One region of the Corynebacterium argentoratense DSM 44202 genome, then DNA from elsewhere that is predicted to be linked to it. Evidence: riboswitches for the same ligand, from Rfam matches in the RefSeq annotation. Region 1 holds a riboswitch; the other holds the start of a gene.

Region 1 (7,128 bases):
GATAAATGAAATCGTTCATGGCAAGCGCGCAATCACTGCGGATACCGCGCTTCGGTTAGGTCGTTATTTTGGGATCGAATCTCAGTTCTGGCTGAATCTTCAGAGTCGCTATGATCTGGAAAAGGCCCAGAGTGCAGCAGCTGAGCAACTTGACAAAATCGTGCCTATCGTTGCTGCTTGATCAACATTTCACAGGTTTGACCTCCATCTTTTTGGCGAGTGCTCTTCAGCGTCACAATCACTACGCTAATGAAGTCAGGGCCCGAAACGGTGGCGGGTGCACCTGGAATTAGGCCGACCAGGGCATCGCGGATTTGTAGCTTCATTCTTCGAAAAGAAGTTGCGTTCTGCACCCTCTTGTAGATTGTCTTCGATCCTCGCCCGGAGGTCTTCTGCCGTCTCAGTAGTCCAGATGGTGTAGCTCGGGTCGATGCTAGATTTCCCATCGCCGAGCATTCTGTCGAGAATAGGACGAACGAGCTCAGCTAGTCGAGCATCTTCGGCGAACATAAGGGCCTGTTCGATGGCAATGCGGTCTACGGCAATGCCCATGATGGCGCTAACCCTTTTTCCTGTTAAACAGCGTGTTTATTTCTTCGATACGAGCGCTTTTAGTGCCACCACCACTGCGGTGATGATCGCACCGACCACCAGGCCAAATGCCGCGGAAGCCAATGTGTCCACTACCCATGACGCCGCGCCTACCGATGCTGCGTGCGTCGCGTGCAGCAACCACTCAACAACATGATGCGGCCCATCCACGCCGAGCTCGTGCAAGTTATGGATGGCAATGTGCCCGCCCACCCACAGCATGGCAAATGTGCCAACTTTGGACAGGATCTCGAGGATTATCGGCATGGCCCGAACCATCACCCTGCCGAGATGAACGCCAAACCCGCTCGCCTTGGGGCGTGTCGAGATTCTTAATCCAATATCGTCGAGTTTGACCAACACTCCGACAACGCCGTACACACCAGCGGTGATCACCAGAGCCACAGCTAACAACACAGCGATCTGAATACCCAGGGAGCGCTGAGCTACCTCAGCTAGGGAGATGATCATGATCTCGGCGCTCAGAATCAGATCCGTGCGGATCGCGCCCATTACCAGCGACTTTTCCTGCTCCTTGGCGCTTGCAGGTTCCTGCGCGGCGATGGGGGTATCCGCGGCGTCATCATCGTGGTGCTTGAGCAACCCCACTGCTTCAAGTATTTTTTCCGCGCCCTCAAAGGACAAAAATAGGCCGCCGATCAACAGCAACGGCGGCAAAGCCCAGGGGGCAAAATAGTTCAAGGCCAAGGCGATTGGCAAAATAATGATCGCTTTATTAAAAAGTGAACCTTTAGCGATGCGCCAAATAATCGGAAGCTCGCGCGCGGGAGTCACCCCGTGCACGAACTGCGGGGTGACGGCGGCATCATCGATGACGACACCAGCGGCCTTAGCCGAGGTTTTGGCAGTGGCCGCAGCCACGTCATCCACGCTGGCGGAAGCTGCCTTGGCGATCAACGCGACGTCATCAAGAAGCGCCGCGAGGCCCCCCGCCATTTAACGCACCATCCCGGTAAATAGCGTGTGGATTTGCTCATTTCCGCAGGTTGCGACAGTCAGCGGTAGGGTAACCCACTCGGTATCCCCGGGTGGGTAAACCTTCAAAGCGGTGGAGTCGATCGTGTTGCATTCTTTCGGATCGAAGGCCAACGCGTTGGTGCTGCGGACGCTAAATGACGCCGCGTCTCCCGTGGCCAACGTCAATGACTGCGGGGTAGCAGAGGCTGGCTCGCGGTCAGCAGCGGCGCCAATCTGGGATCCATCCACGTCTATCAAGCTCACGCCAGGGAAGCCCGCGACAGTGCACGAGGGGCCGTCGTTGCGCAGGGACACGTCAATAATGGTGGAACCTGTGGCCCCTTGGACCTGTTCGATGGTGCCGACAAGGTTGTGGGCCGCACACGGTGCAACGGCTGCAGCGGCGGCGGGGGTGCTGGATGAAGACGAAGGCGACGCCGTGACAGCGGCATCTGCGACAGAAGAGGCGTCCGCCGACCCATCGTTGGAAGAACACGCAGAAAGCGTTAGCACTGCGGCGAGGGCGGCTGTTGTGGCAGCACACAGTGTCAATGGTGTGTGTACGCGGTTGCTGCGCACACGGGCAGGGGCTGGGGTGCTGGATGTGGTGCTCATGCGGTTCAGTCTACTTGTGTGCAGGTTGCTACCGCCCATACTCACGCGGATGGGGGAGGCCACGGCCACCAATTAGGTTGCGGGTTTGGACGTGCTAACCTTTAAACGTCCACGGGTGCCTCCTTGGAGGCTGAGAGCCTAAACCGTCCGAACCTGATCCGGTTAATACCGGCGATAGGGAGAGAGAAACCACTATGTCTTTCGCGTCTTCTGAACCTTCCGCACAACCCTCAACACAGCCGCAGTTTGGCGCAACGCCGCGCCGATCCTGGCGGGCTATTGACATCATCGTGGCGTGCGTATTGTCTGTTGCTATTGGCCTGATTTTCTGGGTGTGGAACACCGTCGGCGTCATTTGGGGCGACAGCTTGTCTGCCCTGACTCCGGGCCTCCACGGCTTGGCGTTGGGTATTTGGCTGTTGGGTGGCCCGATGGTGATGCTTGTTATTCGCAAGCCGGGCGCCGCGTTTATCGGTGAGCTTCTTGCCGCCAGTGTGTCTGCTTCTTTGGGCAGCGTGTGGGGCATCGGCGTGTTGTACTCGGGTCTTGCCCAGGGGTTGGGCGCCGAATTGATCTTCTTGATTTTCGCGTACCGCCGATTTGGTGCCGGTGTCGCGATGCTGGCGGGTGCCGGGGCAGGGCTGGGCGCTGTCATTCTTGAGCTGTTCATGTACGGCAACTTGGCGAAGTCGATCGAATTCAACGTCATTTACGGCATTACCTCGATGATTTCTGGCGCTATTTTGGCTGGTCTGCTGTCCTTCTTCTTGGTTCGTGCGTTGGCTCAGACTGGTGCGCTGGACAAGTTCCCTGCTGGTCGCGAACGCATGAAGACGGTGTAGCGCTTCCGTGGGTGACCGCATTGTCGCGCGTGGTTTAGGTTTTCGTCATTCCACGCGCAAACAGTTTGCTTTCCGCGGCGTCAATATTGATATTCCTGCTGGGCAGAGGGTACTTCTTGTTGGTGCCTCTGGTGTGGGAAAATCGACTTTGTTGGCTGCGGTTGCGGGGGTTCTTGGGCCCGACGAGGGCGAGTTCGAAGGTCAGCTGACCGTCGGGGATCAGCCGCCGGCGCCTGGTCGTGTCGGCATGGTGTTGCAGGATCCTGACTCGCAGGTGATGTACGCCAGGGTGGGTGATGACGTCGCGTTTGGTTGCGAAAACATGGGCGTTGCGCGCGAAGAAATCTGGCGTAGGGTCCCCGAGGCGTTGTCCATGGTGGGGCTGGATCTTCCGCTAGACCACCCGACTTCGGAGCTATCGGGTGGGCAGAAGCAGCGTCTGGCGTTGGCTGGTGTGATTGCGATGCAGCCGGACGTCATCGTGTTGGATGAGCCAACCGCCAACGTAGACCCGGAAGGCACGCGGGATTTGCTGGCTGCTGTCCAGCGGTGCGTCGATGCTACGGGCGCGACCTTGTTGGTAGTTGAGCACCGGGTGGATATTTGGGCGCCGCAGGTAGATCGGGTGATTGTTCTTGGTCGTTCCGATGATGACGCCGCGGAGAGCAACGGGGCGGGGGCTGTGGTCGCTGACGGTTCCCCCGAGGATGTTTTGGTGGGTTCTTCCGAGTTTTTGCGGCGTATCGGCATTTGGGTTCCTGAAGCCTATGACGAGAACCGTGGCGATGATGCTGGAATGCCTGTCGTCCACGAGCAGTCTGCCGGGGATATGAAGGAACAGCCCGTGTTGCAGGCGCGCGGTTTGGTCACTGGGTGGGCAATAGATGCTCCCATGGGCACTGTTGTGCAGTGCTCTACCGCCCGGTGTTCCTCGGACACTAGTGGTCTTGATCTAGAGGTTTTCGCGGGTAGCTCCACGGTGATTACGGGTGTCAATGGGGTTGGCAAGACGACATTGGCGCTGACTCTAGCCGGCCTATTAGAACCCCTAGCTGGCACAATTCAGGTCAAAGAATACAAGCGCCCGCCGCAGCAATGGAGCTCGCGGGCCCTGGCGCGGCGAATAGGTTTTGTGTTCCAAGACCCGGAGCACCAATTCATGGCCCCCACTGTGAGGGAAGAACTTTTGTTGGCTGCGGCGTCGCAAACCCTGCCCCCCGATGGGCTTGCCCGCTTCTTCGGCCAGTTCGGTGGGGTGAAATCCTACCTGAAGCGCTTGGACGGCCAACATCGTGTGGCGGCAGAGGCCGAGGCGGCGTCATTGCTTGAACGATTGCGCCTGGAGCAATTGCAGCATGCCAATCCTTTCACCTTGTCGGGTGGACAAAAGCGGCGTCTGTCGGTGGCGACGGCGTTGATGGCAAAACCATCGATTGTCATTCTGGACGAACCCACTTTCGGTCAGGACCGTCGCACATTTTTCGAGCTCGTGGAGCTATTAAGGGACCTGACGCGCGCGGGCTCGGCGGTTATTTCCATCACGCATGATCCCTTGTTTATTGAATTGATGGGGGACCAGCGCTGGAATCTGGAGGCTGCGCGATGAATGTGCTTGAGAAGGTCAACCCGGTTGTTCGGCTCATCGCGGTGATGCTGCTAACGACCCCACTGTTGTTTAGTGTCGACGTTGTGTCGGCTGCTGTGTGCCTAGCGTTTGTCGTTGCGCTGGCTCCGCTGTGTGGCGTCGGTCTTGTCCAGCTAGCGAAGACGGCGTGGCCCGTGTTTGCGGTGCTGCCGGTGGCGGGCCTATCGATGGCGTTGTACGGCAAGCGGGGTGGGCATGAGTATTTCTCTTTCTTTTATGCGCACGTGACTGATAATTCGCTGATGCTTGCCGCCGCGATCATGGTGAGAATGCTGGCGGTGAGTTTGCCTGTGATTATCGTTGCGCGCACTCTGGATTCCACGCGTTTGGGCGATGGCTTGGCCCAGGTGTTGCATTTTCCGGCGCGTTTTGTGATTGGTGCGGTGTCTGCTGTTCGGATGGTGGGGCTGTTCCGGCGGGATTGGCAGGCGTTGGGGCGTGCGCGTCGCAGCCGTGGTTTGGCTAATGATGGTCGCATTTTCCGCGCGTTCACCATGGTTTTTGCTTTGTTGGTTCTTGCGTTGCGCCGTGCCGATAAATTAGCGACGGCGATGGATGCCCGTGGTTTTGGTGCTCCAGGGAAACGGACGTGGGCGCGCCCGTCAACGGTGGGAATGTCTGACGTCGCGGCGGTGTGTGTTGCCATCGCTGTTGCGGCGATCAGCATTGCTGTGGCTGTGGTCACCGGTTCTTATGATTTTTTGAACTTGGGCTCGTCTAGCGCCTAGTGCCTTCTTTTCTTGGGGATGGGGTACGTGGTGGGGGAGGCGGTGGGGGAGGTTTGATCACAATTTGATAACCCACCCCGTTGAAAGTTGCTTTTTTAACCTCCGTCACAGTTAAGATAGTCAGCAACTCCCCACACAGTGGCCGCACAGTAAATATTCAGCGTTCTTCAATACCGACGCTCGGGGTTTGTCGCGGTTGCTGGGTGGGGCGATATCAAGTTCACCTCAAGGAGGAGCGTCAACGTGACGATGAAGAAGTACCTGGCAATCCCTATGTCCGCAGCGCTGATGTTCGGTCTCGCAGCTTGCTCGAGTGACGGCAGCTCTGGCGGCGGCGACAACTACATCATCGTCAACAGTTCTGAACCCCAGAACCCCCTCGTTCCGGCAAACACCACTGAAAACGGTGGCGGTCGCCCGATCGACATGCTCTACTCGGGTCTCGTCTACTACGACGCGAAGGGCGAAGAGCACAACGAGGTCGCAGAGAAGATCGAGACCGAAGACTCCCAGAAGTACACCATTACCCTTCGCAAGGACGCTAAGTTCTCTGACGGTTCCCCGGTGAAGGCTGAGAACTTCGTTAAGGCGTGGAACTACGCTGTGGAGAATTCTCTCCAGGCAGCGTCCTTCTTCGAGCCCATCAAGGGCTACGCCGAGGGTGTGAAGGAGATGGAAGGCCTGAAGGTTGTGGATGACTACACCTTCACTGTCGAGCTCACTCAGCCGGAGGCTGACTTCCCGCTGCGCCTCGGCTACTCCGCTTTCTACCCGATGCACGATTCCGCATTCGATGACATCGAGGCATACGGCCAGAAGCCGATCGGTAACGGACCTTACGTCCTCGAAGAGTGGAACCACGATGCATCCGCACTGCTGGTAAAGAACCCCGAGTACGTAGGCCCTCGCGAGGCCAAGAACGACGGCATTGACTTCCGCTTCTACGCAAAGATCGACGCCGCGTACACCGACCTGCTTGCTGGCAACCTCGACGTTATCGACGCTATTCCGGATTCCGCATTCAAGACCTACGAGTCCGAGCTCAATGGCCGTGCAGTCAACCAGCCTGCTGCTGTGTTCCAGTCCTTCACCGTTCCGGAGCGCCTCGATCACTTCAGCGGCGAGGAAGGCAACCTTCGTCGCCAGGCTCTGTCCATGGCCTTTGACCGCAGCGAGATCACCGAGAAGATCTTCGACGGAACCCGCACCCCGGCTAAGGACTTCACCTCCCCGGTCATCGCTGGCTACGACAAGGACCTGAAGGGTCACGATGTTCTCCAGTACAACCCGGAGAAGGCTAAGGAGCTGTGGGAGAAGGCAGATGCAATCTCCCCGTGGAGCGGCAGCTTCGAGATTGCCTACAACGCCGATGGTGGCCACCAGGGCTGGGTCGATGCGGTGACCAACTCGATCCGCAACACCCTTGGCATTGATGCTCAGGGCAAGCCGATGCCCGACTTCAAGTCCTTCCGCAACGAGGTGAAGGACCGCACCATCCAGACCGGTTTCCGTACCGGCTGGCAGGCTGACTACCCGGGCCTCGGTAACTTCCTTGTTCCGCTGTACACCACGGGTGCATCCTCCAACGATGGTGACTACAGCAGTGCAGCATTCGACGCACAGATGAAGAAGGCTGCGGGCGCGGACAGTGTTGAAGAGTCCAGCAAGCTCTACAACGAAGGCCAGGAGATCCTCTTCCAGGACCTGCCTGCTATCCCGCTGTGGTACT
Region 2 (7,128 bases), 540 kb from region 1:
GGCCTGACCGAAACCTCCCCCATCATCGTCGGAAACCCGATGAACGATGACCGCCGCCCCGGCTATGTTGGTGTGCCTTTCCCCGACACCGATGTGCGCATCGCCAACCCCGACAACCTAGACGAAACACAGCCCTACGGGATGGAAGGCGAAGTGCTGGTTCGCGGACCGCAGGTCTTCCAGGGCTACCTCAACCAGCCTGACGCCACTGAAAAGTCCTTCCACGGCGAGTGGTACCGCACAGGGGATGTCGGCGTGATGGAAGAAGACGGCTTTATCCGCCTGGTGGCGCGCATCAAGGAGGTCATCATCACCGGTGGCTTCAACGTCTACCCCCTTGAGGTGGAGGAAGTACTGCTCGACCACCCAGACATTGAGGACTGTGCGGTCGTCGGTTTGCCCCGCGAAGACGGCTCCGAAAACGTGGTCGCAGCCATCACTTTGGTAGAGGGTGGTGCTCTTGATCCTGATGGGTTGAAGGAATACTGCCGAGAATTGTTGACTCGCTACAAAGTTCCGCGGACATTCTACCACTTTGAGGAGTTGCCTCGCGATCAGATGGGCAAGATTCGGCGCCGTGAGGTGCGGGAGCAGCTGGTCGCCCGCTTGGAAAAGAAGAAGCGCTAGCCTGCCCGCGACCAGGGCTTTGGGAGAATAGAGAGGTGCTATTCTCCCAAAGAATCCCCCACACACCCCAACCTTGTGCAAATAGACCACCCCTAAACGCACAAAGAACCCCAGTACCCGCGTTTTGTCAGTGATTCACTAACAAACTGGTCCGCACCAGCTGGTCGGATCAGTTCCCTACAGGAGGCGTCGTCTGTGTCTTCAACGATGTCAAAGGCACGTACACAGTGCCTCCCTTCGCCTCAAATTCTTCCGACTTTTCCCGCATCCCTGCCTCGATAGCTTCAACGGAATCAAGGCCGTGCTCGGCGGCATAATCACGCACGTCCTGGGAGATTCGCATCGAGCAGAATTTGGGCCCGCACATGGAGCAGAAGTGAGCAGTCTTCGCTGGCTCGGCGGGAAGGGTTTCATCGTGGAATTCGATTGCGGTGTCCGGGTCCAGCGCGAGGGCGAATTGATCGTGCCAGCGGAACTCAAAACGTGCCTTGCTCAGCGCGTCGTCGCGTTCCTGTGCACGGGGATGCCCTTTGCCTAGGTCGGCTGCGTGGGCGGCGATCTTGTAGGTGATCACACCGGTTTTGACGTCGTCTCGGTTGGGCAGACCCAGGTGTTCTTTCGGGGTGACGTAGCACAGCATGGCGGTGCCAGCTTGCCCGATGATTGCCGCGCCGATGGCGGAGGTGATGTGGTCGTAGCCTGGTGCGATGTCGGTGGCGAGGGGGCCGAGGGTGTAGAAGGGGGCGTCGTGGCACCACTCTTCTTCCCATTCGACGTTGACTGCGATTTTGTGCATTGGGACGTGGCCGGGGCCTTCGATCATGACTTGGCAGCCGCGGGAGCGGGCGATGAGTGTGAGTTCGCCGAGGGTTCGTAGTTCGGCGAGTTGGGCTTCGTCGTTGGCGTCGGCGATGGAGCCGGGGCGGAGGCCGTCGCCGAGGGAAAAAGTGACGTCGTAGGAGGCTAGGATGTCACAGAGCTCGGCGAATTCGGTATAGAGGAATGATTCGCGGTGTTCTTTGAGGCACCAGGCTGCCATGATGGAGCCACCGCGGGAGACGATGCCGGTTACTCTGTGTGCGGCTAGGGGGATGTATCGCAGTAGTACTCCGGCGTGCACTGTCATGTAGTCGACGCCTTGTTCGCATTGTTCGATGATGGTGTCTTTGTAGATTTCCCACGTTAGTTTGGTGGGGTCTCCGTTGACTTTTTCTAGTGCTTGGTAGATCGGTACGGTGCCGACGGGTACGGGGGAGTTACGTAGGATCCATTCGCGGGTTTCGTGGATGTCGGCTCCGGTGGATAGGTCCATGATGGTGTCTGCGCCCCAGCGGGTTGCCCACACCATTTTTTCTACTTCTTCTGCGATGGAGGAGGTTACGACGGAGTTGCCGATGTTTGCGTTGATCTTGACGGCGAATTTTTTGCCGATGATCATCGGTTCTATTTCTGGGTGTTTGTGGTTGGCGCAGATCACGGCGCGGCCTGCGGCGACTTCTTCGCGGACTTCTTCTGGTGTGAAGCCTTCGCGTGCTGCGCAGAAGGCCATTTCTGGTGTGATGATGCCGGCACGTGCCCAGGCTAGTTGTGTGGGTACTTTGAGTTCTGGGTGTTCATTGCTTGCTGGTGCTGGGGCGGGTTTGGGCCAGCTGTCGCGGACTTTTTCTAGTCCTGTGTGTAGGTCGAGTTGGGGGTTTTCCAGGGTGTATGGCCCGGAGGTGTCGTATACGTCGAAGTGTTCGCCGTTGGTCAAATCGATGCGGCGGGCGAGGATGTTGAGGGTGAGCCCTTCGAAGTCCACTTGGTTGTAGATTTTGTGGCTGCGGTAGATGGGGCCTGTTGTCAGTTGCCCTGGGGCGGGTGGTGCTGACTTGGTGGATTGCTTGGTTTTTGGGGTGCGTGAGGACACACCTTCTCCTTCCTACGCCGGCATTACCCGGACAGGTTCAAGCGGTCGGCACTCCTGGCGGCTGTTGTTAGCGGCCTGTGGCTTGTGCCCTCTCAGCGAAGCATGGTTCGCTCCCGCGGTGGGTGGACTTTTCTAACCTATCAAAATCCGACCCATACTGGTTCGGGTTCTAGGTGCACCCCGAAAATATTGTTGACGCCGCGTTGGACATCGCGCGCCAAAGCGACGACGTCTGCAGCGGTGGCGTCGCCGCGGTTGGTGAGGGCCAGTGTGTGCTTGGTCGATAGTCGAGCGGGTGCGCCCTCCCCTGGGTAGCCTTTTGTGAACCCGGCCTTGTCGATGAGCCATGCTGCGGATAGTTTGTAGCCGCCATCTACTTCGAAGCAGGGCATTGTGGCGTAGGTGTCGTCTGGTACGTGGGCGGCGATGCATTCGCGCACCTGCTTAATTGACGCGGCGTCAACAATGGGGTTGGTGAAGAAGGATCCGGCGCTCCAGGTGTCGTGGTCGTTTGGGTCGACGACCATGCCTTTGCCGCGGCGTAATCCAAGGACGGCGTCGCGCACTTGGGCTACGGGGCATCGCGCACCGCTGCCTTCTTGCTCTGTGACGCCGAGGGTGCGGGCCAGTTCGCCGAAGCGGAGCGGTGCCGACAATCCATCCGCGCTGAGCTGAAATTCGACTTCCACGACGACCGCGCGACCTGTGAATTTTAGGTTCGAGTAGCGATAGGCCAGGTCCAGTGCCTCGGGCTCTACCCACTCCAGCTCGCCCGATGTGCGGTCGTAGAGCCGCACCCGACGCAGCACGTCCGACACCTCGACCCCGTAGGCGCCGACGTTTTGCACGGGGGTAGCCCCCACGCTTCCGGGGATTCCCGACAAGCATTCCAGGCCGCCCAAGCCACGGTCGACTGTCTGCGCGACTAGGTCGTCCCAGACGACGCCGGCTTGGGCGCGCACGTACACCGGCCCGTCGCCCGCAGAGGTGTCGCAAGCATCAATCTTGACGCCGCGATTGTTCAGCACCACAGCGACCATCGCGACGTCATCATCTGACACGAGGAGATTCGAACCCCCACCCACAACCAACAGCGGTACCGAATGCTCATCCAGCAGGCCTACGACCTGGGCAATCGATTCGGTGGTGTTGCATACTACGCATGCCAGTGGCCGGCCACCGACACGCAGGGTTGTCAGCGAAGCAAACGTTGCCTCCTGCACATCGACGCCGTCGAACGCTCGAAGGCGCGCCATGAGGTCCGGGGTAAGTATCTCAGACATGCATCTAACGGTAGTCTGTTGTCTATGACTTCTCGCGCACAGCACACCGTGACGATCAACCACCCCGCGAATAAAGTGCACGCCGCACTGACCAACGCGGACTACTGGGCTTACAACGTAGCCAACCTCTCCACCGAAGCTGGCGAGGTTCATTCCTTCGACGGCAACGAGGCCGTCCTGTACGAAATCATGCCGATGGACCTTCTGCCGGAGGCCGTGCGCGCCATGATCTCCCAGTCTTTGAAGATCAAGCGCGTCGTCACCGTCAGCGAACTCGATGGGGATTCCTTCACCTTCAATTACACCGCTGATGTGAAGGGCGCACCGGTTGACTTCAAGGGTTCCGTGGCTGCGGCTGGTGCCGACACCACCACTCTGACCTACGACAATGAGGTCAACGTCACCATTCCTTTCATGGGTCCTGCGATTGAGCCGAAGGTTGCGGAAGCACTCGGCGAGCTCGTCGCTAATGAGGGCGCGCTGACCGAAAAGTGGATCTCCGAGAACCTCTAGGCACTGTTTTTTACACGCAGCCCCGCGCACATTGGATTGATTGTGCCGGGGCTGTAGGTTTTTTGGCTTTTTTATCATGGCTGATCACGCACACAATCTTCGGGCGCAGTTCAACGTGACCGCCGGTAAGCCGGTGGGTGTGATTACTCGCGGTACGACCAACACCAATCGGCTTCGCCGCTGCGACCGGTGGATGCGCACTGACCCTGCGGTAATAGCTGCTTTGCGTTCGGCTGGTACGGACCGTCCGCTGGCGGTGGATGTTGGTTATGGGGCTAGTTACGCCACAACCTGTGAGTGGAAGCGAATGCTGGATTCGAGCCCGCACCGTTGCCCCACGGGCCGCCGCTTTGATGTGGAGGTGGTGGGTTTGGAAATTGATCCTGCCCGGGTGTTGCCGCCGAGAGATGGGGTGCGATTCGAGCTCGGTGGGTTTGAGCTTGCTGGTTATCAGCCTCAATTGGTTCGTGCCTTCAATGTACTGCGACAGTATGACGTCGCGCAGGTTGATGCTGCGTGGCAGACTGTGTGCTCACGTTTGGCACCCGGCGGGGTGTTTGTGGAGGGTACCTGTGATGAGCTTGGTCGGCGCATGGCGTGGGTGTTGTTGGGTGCTGAAGGTCCAAGGTCGTTGACGCTGGCGTGGGATCCATGGGATGTGGGGCGGCCGAGTGAGCTAGCGGAGCGTCTACCGAAGGCACTTATTCATCGGAACGTAGAGGGTGATACGGTGCGCGAGCTTCTTGACGAGGCGGATGCTGCGTGGGATCGCGCGGCACCTTTCGCTGCTTTCGGGCCACGAGTGCGCTGGTTTGAGGCCCGAAAGTCTTTGAGATGGCCACACACGCCACAGCGCAGACTACTTCGGGACAATTGGCTGACAGTCCCCTGGTCGTTTTAGTGTGCGGCCGGACTCAGGACCTCACCCGTACATACCATGCGGCAGAAAATCAAGGGAAGTATGAACAAGATAGAATTTTCCATCGCCCCCGCGGCGACAACTGATACAACTGCTGTCACTGCGCGGCGTAATCATGGTGGGACGGGCAGTGGAACCTCCAAGACAGCTAATTAGTTTTGCTTGAAAAGCAGCCTAGCGAACAATGATGTCCCATAACATAGAATCCATAATATTGTGAACTATTTCATAAAAGTGAACGCGCGGGGCGATCCACATCTGCGTTTGCCGCCGCGATCGGGGCTGTTTAGAGGCTAGGGTGGAACGCATGAAAAAAGTTACCGCTGTGTTCGCAGCCCTCCTCGTCCTGGCCGTCGTACTGTTTGCCGGTGGCGAGTTCGCAACGCGCTCGAACATCACCAACGAGCTAAAGAAGGACAACCCGCAAGCGACTATCTCTTTCGGCGCCTACCCCGTATTGCTGGGGGCGCTGCAAAAGAACATTCACCATGTAGAAATTGACAATCCCAGCACGCTCGAAGTGGTTACGGGCGACAACCCGCAAGTCGTCGGCGACCCCGAAGCACATATCACCATTGACGGACTCAATCTTGAAAACGAGGATGCCCCGATTGCCACCACGCTGCACGTGACGACGGTTCTGCCCGATAATTTTATTCTCGCGCAGGCACAATTGGCTATGAAGGAACAGATGTCGCAGCCAAAGAATGCGACATCCTTGGAGGATCTTGCCGGGGCATTGTTCAGCCAACTGGTGAAGATCACAAGCATTACCTCTGAACCTGCAGAGGGAACACTGGCAGTGCAGTTCACCGATGGTGCAGCCGAATTGCACCTCAAGCCAGTGCTCGAGGGCGGGCACGTGGCCTTTGAGGCGACAAATGCTCAGCTGTTTGGAGTAGATTTGCCCGCAGAGGCGACTGCAGCGATCACTGAAGGACTACGTAACTCCGCAGACTCCTTTTCCCAGGGTCTGAAGGTCGACAGCTTTGACGTGACTGACGGGGGCCTGCAGGTCGCATTAAGCGGCACCAACGTTAATCTTGCAGAGTTGGGCCAGTAAAATCGCCGAGATGAGGACGGTCGACCCTACCCAACGCTAGGAGCCCCATCGAGGATCGCACGAGCCGCGCTAACCCCCAGGCGGGTAGCGCCCGCAGCGACCATGGCCTCAGCATCCTCGTAGGTGCCAATACCACCGGAGGCTTTAATGCCTACCCGACGGTTCCCGATCGCGCGTTTCATTGCTCGTACGGCCTCCACGCTGGCTCCGCCTGCAGGATGGAAACCAGTAGAGGTCTTCACATAGTCCGCGCCTGCCAGCACGCAAGCCTCCACTGCCACCGCGATCTGCTCCTCACCCAGCAAGGCAGTTTCCAAAATAACTTTCAGCACCACAGGCTGCGGCACAGCCTCCCGCACCGCAGCAACCTCCGCAATGATGGCATTTTGATCGCACGCGATGGCCCGCGCGACGTCAATAACCATGTCCACTTCGACGGCGCCAAACTGCACCGCCAGCCGCGCCTCCGCAGCCTTGATCAGGGCATCATGCTTGCCCGAGGGAAACCCGACCACGGTAGCAACACGCAACCCCTTATCAGCAGCCGACGTGCAAGCAAACAGCATGTTGGGGCTGACACACACAGCGCCTACGCCGAGCTCCACGGCGTCATCAATCAGTGCCTGCACATCCTCGGCCGAGGCCTCCGGCTTGAGCAAGGTGTAGTCCATCATGGCGGCCAACTGCGCACGATCAATAGTCATGCCACTACCCTACCGAGGCCCGCGCACCACCCATAAGTAGAGCCAGAATTACCCGGACACTAGACTGTGAACAATGAGTACAGCCAGCCCCGCACCTGCACCGACAGCCA

The links. A riboswitch is a leader RNA that binds a small molecule or an ion and turns the genes downstream of it on or off. The one in region 1 is predicted to bind thiamine pyrophosphate.
Region 2: it holds a riboswitch for thiamine pyrophosphate, as region 1 does, so the genes downstream of both, thiC (phosphomethylpyrimidine synthase ThiC) here and CARG_RS03515 (ECF transporter S component) in region 1, are expected to answer to the same signal.

Annotation. Positions count from the first base shown of each region.
Region 1 is NC_022198.1:700,038-707,165, forward strand. Features, by position in the region: gene CARG_RS03495 (HigA family addiction module antitoxin) at 1-181, shown strand, start outside; gene CARG_RS03500 (hypothetical protein) at 256-552, opposite strand; gene CARG_RS03505 (DUF808 domain-containing protein) at 589-1,548, opposite strand; gene CARG_RS09600 (DUF4232 domain-containing protein) at 1,549-2,184, opposite strand; TPP riboswitch at 2,286-2,382, shown strand; gene CARG_RS03515 (ECF transporter S component) at 2,379-3,026, shown strand; gene CARG_RS03520 (ABC transporter ATP-binding protein) at 3,034-4,632, shown strand; gene CARG_RS03525 (energy-coupling factor transporter transmembrane component T family protein) at 4,629-5,399, shown strand; gene CARG_RS03530 (peptide ABC transporter substrate-binding protein) at 5,643-7,128, shown strand, end outside.
Region 2 is NC_022198.1:164,110-171,237, reverse strand. Features, by position in the region: gene CARG_RS00850 (long-chain-fatty-acid--CoA ligase) at 1-627, shown strand, start outside; gene thiC (phosphomethylpyrimidine synthase ThiC) at 797-2,536, opposite strand; TPP riboswitch at 2,529-2,663, opposite strand; gene CARG_RS00840 (UDP-N-acetylmuramate dehydrogenase) at 2,677-3,819, opposite strand; gene CARG_RS00835 (DUF2505 domain-containing protein) at 3,844-4,332, shown strand; gene CARG_RS00830 (methyltransferase domain-containing protein) at 4,409-5,233, shown strand; gene CARG_RS00825 (LmeA family phospholipid-binding protein) at 5,559-6,314, shown strand; gene deoC (deoxyribose-phosphate aldolase) at 6,341-7,018, opposite strand; gene purU (formyltetrahydrofolate deformylase) at 7,092-7,128, shown strand, end outside.